Regions from separate parts of the Exiguobacterium sp. AB2 genome, predicted to be linked through region 1. Evidence: riboswitches for the same ligand, from Rfam matches in the RefSeq annotation. Region 1 holds a riboswitch; the other holds the start of a gene.

Region 1 (3,540 bases):
GATTTGCCGCTCCCGTTACGACCGAGGATTGCGACGACCTCTCCCTCGGCGACGGTCAAGTCACTCGCTGCGAGTTCGAATTCTTTTCGTTTTAAATTCGGTATGTGAAATAAATTGTGTTCCCCTTTTTCGCTCGTAATCGGTGCGAACGTATAGTCGGGGCGCATCTCGAACGGTCCATCGTAGACGATTCGCCCCTCCATAAGTTCGACTTGCCGGTCGAAGAAATCGCCCCACACGTACGGGCGATGTTCGATGACGACGACGTTGACGCTACGGGCGACGCCGTCGAGCCAACGGACGAACCGAGCCGCGGTCTCCGGGTCGAGATGGGCGAGCGGTTCATCAAGGAGGAGCCATTCCGGACGGCCAATCAGTGCACAGGCGACGGCGATTTGCTGCTTCTCGCCACCAGACAAGTCATGGATGTAGCGATGTCGATAATCGTCGAGCCGCAACGTCCGTAACATCATCTCGACGCGCCCCATCATCTCCTCGCGGGGGACGTGAAAGTTTTCGAGCGTAAAGATCAGCTCTTCCTCGACCGTCTGCATGACGAACTGACTGTCGGGGTCTTGGAACACGGTGCCGACCCGACGATTCACCTCGCCGGCCGCGTACGTGTCATACGGCCGGTCGAACAAGTCGAGCCTTCCGGTCACGATGCCGTCACAGTTGTCCGGATAGAGCCGGTTCATCATGGCGAACAGTGTCGATTTCCCCGACCCACTCGACCCGCTGATGAGTGTCCGCCCATCCCGGAGCGTGAGCGTGACGTCTGCCAATACGTCGGTCGACTTGCCGGGATAACGAAACGTCAACTGCTCCGCCTCAACCATGGGCGCGTCCTTGACGTGCGAGCGCGTAGCCTTCGAGCGCACCCGTCCTGAGCAACAAGTCGCTCAAAATCTTTCCACCGAGCCCTGCGATGAGCATCCCGCTCGTGGCGCGCAGGGCGAACATCGTCGCCACGTACGTCGGGCTGAGTGCCGCGAGGCCGCCCATGACGTATGTATAGGCGAAACTCGTCACGGCAGCACCGAAGCCAGCGAGCATGAGCACCCACAGGTCATATCGTTTATACCCGGTGACGGCGAACGCCGCCTCGGCCCCGAGTCCTTGAATGATCCCGACGAGAATGATGCGTGGCCCGATTGCGTTCCCAATCATCATCTCAATCGTCGCCGCGAGCACTTCCGACAAAAAGGCGGCACCGGGCTTACGGATGATATAGGCGGCGATAATCGAGACGATAAACCAAATCCCGAAAATCCACTCGTAGGCGATCGGCCCAATCAGCCCAGCCCATAAATTTCCGACGTGGACGAACGCCAAATAGACGACGGCGAAGACGACCGATAATATCGACAACAAGACGATCTCCTTTAATTTCCACGACTTAAGCATTGTTTTGTCCCTCATGTGACGGACTGTTCACACTGAACGTCACCGTCATGACGACGTGGCTCGTCTTCGCACGCACCCGGTCGAACGTCGCCTCGTAAAACGAGAATACCGGCTCGATGTCGCCATGGATGCCGGAGGCGTAATGCATCGAGTCATTGAACACACCGCGCGCTTTCGCGAAGTCGATCTCTTCATAGATGATGTCCATATACTCCGCGTCCCCGAGCGGATAGAGTGCGAACTGGGATGAGACGTATTGGTTTTCGACCGAACCGTTCGCCGGCTCGTTCGTCACGTCGAGCAAGTTGTCCCCCGTCGTGTCGCCAGGGCAGCCGACCGAGAACGTCCCGCTCATCGAGACGTGCACCCCCGACTTCGTCGCATGAGATAAGACGGCCTTGGCCACATCGAATACGTGCTCACTCCGTCCCCGGATGACCGTCGAGACGTCATCGGTATGGCGCCAGACGTTCTGTAAGTCCGTCTCCTTCAGTGCGTCTTTGATGACGCTCACGAAATCGGACGTCATCGGGCTGAGTGTAAAGCGGAACCCGACAATCGGGCTCGTTCCACATTGGTTGTTCATGTTCTGTTCCCCCTTTATCTGTATGCACGAAAAAAGCCGCATCCATGAGAATGCGGCCACTCGTCCAATTAAAGTCCATCAGAAAAAGTGCCACACTTCCTCACGCCGGTATTACCCGGATCGAGTCATAAGGGATCGGGGCCATGCTCACATCTCAGCCGAAGCACCCCTAGTGTAGTCCAATGTATGCGGTTTGTTCATGCAAGGAACAGTATAGACGACCAATTTCGATTTGTAAACGGTTTATGAGAAAGTGACAACGCCATTCCCTGGAAGCGTGTCTTGGAGCGTCGCCCAGTCGAGCGCCATCTCTTCGTCAGTCAACAGGCAAGTATCAAGCATCGATTCGACACGCGCACGGTCCATTCGCTGTCCAATTAAAACGAGCTCGGTTTGGCGGTCGCCGTAAGGCTCGATATAGTCTTCAGCGAGCTCCGGTTCTGCCGCGAACATAAGCCGGCGCTCCTCTTCCGGAAGCGTCGCGAGCCACCGCCCGGCGTGCTCGAGCGTCGAGGCGTATCCGGCCTGCGAGAACAAGCAGGCGAGGTCGTTACGCGAAGCAATCCATAAAAATCCTTTTGCCCGAACGATTTCCTCAGGGAACTGCTCAATCCACGCATGAAGTCGCGCTGGGTGGAACGGACGACGGCGACGATAGACGAACGAGCTGATGCCGTACTCTTCGGTCTCCGGCGTATGTTCTTCCGACTCAAGCTCTTGGATCCAGCCGGCCGAATGCATCGCCTGCTCGAAATCGAACAGGTTGACGTCGAGCAGTTCGGTCAAGTCGACGTTCGAATGGACCGAGGTCAATAGTTTTGCAGACGGGTTGAGCGTCTTCAGCAGACCGGCCATCTCGTTCAGTTCGGCCTCCGACACCCGGTCGGCTTTGTTCAGGACGATGATGTCGGCGAACTCGACCTGGTCGACGAGCAGGTCGACGACTTCACGGACATCCGTCTCATCGATTGCTTGTTTCCGCTCATGGAGCGACTCACCGGAATTGAAATCTTTCAAGAAACGGTAAGCATCGACGACCGTCACCATCGCATCGATATAGACACGGCTCGTCAAGTCGATGCCGAGCGCGTCATCGGCATACGTGAACGTCTGGGCCACGGGAATCGGTTCCGAGATTCCGGACGACTCGATGATGATCCCGTCAAGTTCACGGTCGTTCGTGAGTTCTTGGACCGCCTCGAGGAGGTCTTCACGGAGCGTGCAACAGATGCAACCGTTCGACAGCTCGACTAGCTTCTCATCGGTCCGCGAAAATCCACTTTGTTCGATTAAACGCTCATCGATATTCAATTCGCTCATATCATTGACGATGACGGCATACTTCTTGCCGGTGCGATTGTTTAAAATATGGTTCATTAACGTCGTCTTGCCGCTCCCAAGATAGCCTGACAACACGGTGATTGGAATTCGTTTCATCATTAACAGCCCCCAAATAGTAATCATTACTTTTTAGATAATGAACGGGATTGACCATCTTGTCAACAAAAAAACACGCTCGCACGGAGCGTGTTTCAGGCATGGCTATT
Region 2 (3,540 bases), on a different contig from region 1:
CGAACGAGAAGTGAGCGTAGAGATCGAACCACCGGCAGAAGGCGAGACGCCTGAGCCCGTCGAGGTCGTCATTCGGACGGTCGATGCGCGTGGCGAGATTGAAGTGCTCCGTGATAAGATAACGGAGACGACGACATACTCCTATACGCTCGTCATCGCGCCTGACGAAGTCGGGACGGCGACGATTGAAGTCGATGGGGAAGTCGTTCGGACCGACTCGGTCACGTACGCCCAAGCGAAGGATGCACAATAACAAAGAGGTGGCGTGCGCGTCACCTCTTTTTCTAGGAGGAAACAGGATGAAAGGAACGATCATTCGCCTACAAGGCGGTTTTTACGATGTCATGACGGAAACAAAGCAAGAGATTCGCTGTCGTGCACGCGGAAATTTCCGTAATCGCAACATCTCGCCGGTCGTCGGAGACGATGTTGAGATTCAAGATCAAAAAGACGGGACCGGCTACATTTTAGCCGTCGACGAGCGGTCGAACCACCTCGTCCGACCACCGATCGCCAATATCGATCAAGCGTTCTTACTGTTCTCGGTGAAGGAACCGGCTTTCTCGTATCACTTGCTCGATCGTTTTCTCGTCTTGATTGAATCGAAACAGATTCATCCGATCATCGTGTTGACGAAGATGGACCTGCTGAATGAGGATGAGATGGAAGCGATTGAACAGGCGGCTTCGCTCTATCGGTCGATTGGCTATGACGTCATCGAGACGTCGACAGAGAGAGGGTCTGGGGTCGAGGCGATACGGGACTTGTTCGAGGCGAAGACGAGCGTGTTCGCTGGCCAGACCGGTGTCGGGAAGAGTTCACTGCTGAACGCCGTCGCGCCTGAACTTGAGCTTGCGACCGGGAAAATCTCGAAGTCGCTCGGCCGCGGAAAGCATACGACGCGTCATGTCACGCTGATTCAACTCGGCGGTGGTCTCGTCGCCGACACGCCTGGCTTCTCGAGCCTCGAGTTCCCACAAGAGCTCGAAGCGGAAGAGTTGCGTTGGTGCTTCCCCGAGTTCGTCGAACGACATGACGACTGCAAGTTCCGGGGCTGTGCCCACGTGAACGAGCCGGGCTGTGCCGTCAAGGCGGCCGTCGAATCGGGCGAAATCGCTTCCACTCGTTACGACAACTATGTTACGTTTATGGAAGAGATGAACGATAGACAACGGAGGTACTGAACTGATGATTAAAATTGCACCATCGATTTTAGCGGCGGACTTCGCCAACCTAGAAGCAGAAGTGAAAGCGGTCGAGACGGCCGGGGCCGATTATATCCATTTTGACGTCATGGACGGACAGTTCGTCCCGAACATCTCGATTGGCTTGCCTGTCCTTTCGAGCTTACGTCAAAAGACCGACATGGTATTGGACGTCCACTTGATGATTGATCAGCCGGAACGGTTCGTCGAGGACTTTATCAAGGCCGGAGCGGACATCGTCACGATCCACGTCGAGGCGACGAATCACGTACATCGCGTCTTGCAACAAATCAAGGCGGCCGGGGCGAAAAGTGGGGTCGTCTTGAACCCGCATACGCCAATCAGTACGATTGAACATGTCGTCCAAGACGTCGACATGGTGCTTCTTATGACCGTGAACCCGGGCTTTGGGGGGCAGGCGTTCATCGAGTCGGTCGTCCCGAAAATCGCGGCGCTCCGCGAGATGCGTCAAGCACGTGGGCTCGACTTTGAAATCGAGATTGATGGCGGCGTGAACGCGACGACGGCGAAACTGTGCATCGACGCAGGGGCCGACGTCCTCGTTGCGGGCTCGGCGATTTACAACGAACCGGACTATAAAGCAGCAATCGATGGCATTCGCAACGCATCTCGTGTATAATCGAGGATAGAACAACAAATATTGTCGCAAGGGGTGTCACATCTGTGGCTGAGAGGCATGCGCTAACCCTTTGAACCTGTTCCGTTCACACGGACGTAGGGATGTGGCGAAAATGCACGTTGCGAATCCAAGCAGCATGGCGTTTACGTCATGCTGCTTTTTGTCGTTCTTTACGATAAAGGGGGAAATGGAAAATGAAACAAAAATTAACACTACAGGCGCTGATTGAGATTTCACTCTTCTCGGCGCTCGCCTTGATCTTTGATTTGCTCATGCCGTATCGGATGCCGCAAGGTGGGTCGATCACACTCGTCATGTTGCCGATTTTCGTGATGGCGTATCGCCATGGATTAAAAGGCGGTCTCGCGACCGGCGCGCTCGTCGGGACGCTCCAACTGCTGTTCGGCGCCTACATCTTCACGCCGGTCCAATTTTTAGTCGACTACACGTTCGCGTATGGCCTCGTCGGGATGGCGGGCGTCTTCGCCGGACAAGTGAAACGGGCCGCCAAAGACGGTTCGAAAAAGACGCTCGTCCTCTATTTGGTGCTCGGGGCGCTCCTCGGTTCGCTCCTCCGTTACGCCGCGCACGTCCTGTCGGGAATCGTCTTCTTCGCCCAATATGCGGAAGGGCCGGTCGTCGCCTATTCGCTCGGCTATAACATGACGTATATGCTCCCGTCCTTCTTGATTGCGACGATTGTGCTCGTGCTCTTGTTCACGACGGCGCCGCGCTTCGCGACGCTCGCCACGCGGGACGTCCGCTAATGCGTGTCTTGATTGTGGCGGCTAGTCCGTCACCCGTTCCGTCTCTTCCCGACGACGTCGATTACGTCATCGCCGTCGACGGGGGTTACGCGACGCTCCTCGCCCAAGGGATTGAACCGAACCTCGTCGTCGGCGACTTCGATTCGTTCACGGGAGTCGTACCGGATGAGGCGTTACGCTATCCGTCTGAAAAAGACGTGACCGACCTCGAGATCGCCCTCGAGGCGGCACGCGGGCATGGGGCTGACGAGATGCTCGTCTACGGGGCGCTCGGAGGCAGGCTCGACATGACGCTCGGGAACATCGGGTTGCTCGAGGCTTACCCGGAGATGTGTCTTTATGCCGACGGCCAAATCGTCTCTCTCGCACGGGAGGGCCGACACGCGCTTGCGCGGCGTGACGACCATTATTTGTCGCTCATTCCATGGAAGCGGGCGAACGTCACGATCCGTGGCGTCAAATACCCGCTCGACCGTCACGACGTCGTCAGCCACGAGGCGTTGACGATTTCAAACGAGTGGGACGCAAAAACGGCAGAACTCGTCGTACATGACGGTATGGTCCTCGTCTTGTACGTCAAAAAATAAGCACAAAAAAAATCCCATCGGCGCATGCCGCTGGGATTTGTTTCGTTCGTGTATAAGATTATACGCGTTCAACGAGACCTGATTTAAGAGCGCGAGCTGAAACCCAAACGCGTTTCGGTTTACCGTCAACGAGAATACGAACTTTTTGTACGTTTACACCCCAAGTACGTTTCGTCTTGTTGAGTGCGTGCGAACGGTTGTTACCTGACTTAGGTGATTTACCTGTTACGTAGCATTTACGTGCCATGCGTTTCCCCTCCTTTTTTATGTGGGTTCGTCCTAATAGACACTCGTTTATATTAGCACGGGTTTTTTCCCGATGCAACTAGAAAATAATAGTA

The links. Region 1 has a riboswitch for thiamine pyrophosphate ahead of DI14_RS06035 (YkoF family thiamine/hydroxymethylpyrimidine-binding protein). Riboswitches for the same ligand answer to the same signal wherever they lie in the genome.
Region 2: it holds a riboswitch for thiamine pyrophosphate, as region 1 does, so the genes downstream of both, thiT (energy-coupled thiamine transporter ThiT) here and DI14_RS06035 (YkoF family thiamine/hydroxymethylpyrimidine-binding protein) in region 1, are expected to answer to the same signal.

Annotation. Positions count from the first base shown of each region.
Region 1 is NZ_JNAA01000042.1:15,587-19,126, reverse strand. Features, by position in the region: gene DI14_RS06045 (ABC transporter ATP-binding protein) at 1-839, opposite strand, end outside; gene DI14_RS06040 (ECF transporter S component) at 832-1,407, opposite strand; gene DI14_RS06035 (YkoF family thiamine/hydroxymethylpyrimidine-binding protein) at 1,400-1,993, opposite strand; TPP riboswitch at 2,074-2,174, opposite strand; gene DI14_RS06030 (GTP-binding protein) at 2,237-3,430, opposite strand; gene DI14_RS06025 (hypothetical protein) at 3,536-3,540, opposite strand, start outside.
Region 2 is NZ_JNAA01000102.1:88,105-91,644, reverse strand. Features, by position in the region: gene pknB (Stk1 family PASTA domain-containing Ser/Thr kinase) at 1-253, shown strand, start outside; gene rsgA (ribosome small subunit-dependent GTPase A) at 300-1,184, shown strand; gene rpe (ribulose-phosphate 3-epimerase) at 1,189-1,845, shown strand; TPP riboswitch at 1,865-1,964, shown strand; gene thiT (energy-coupled thiamine transporter ThiT) at 2,040-2,612, shown strand; gene DI14_RS12305 (thiamine diphosphokinase) at 2,612-3,199, shown strand; gene rpmB (50S ribosomal protein L28) at 3,258-3,446, opposite strand.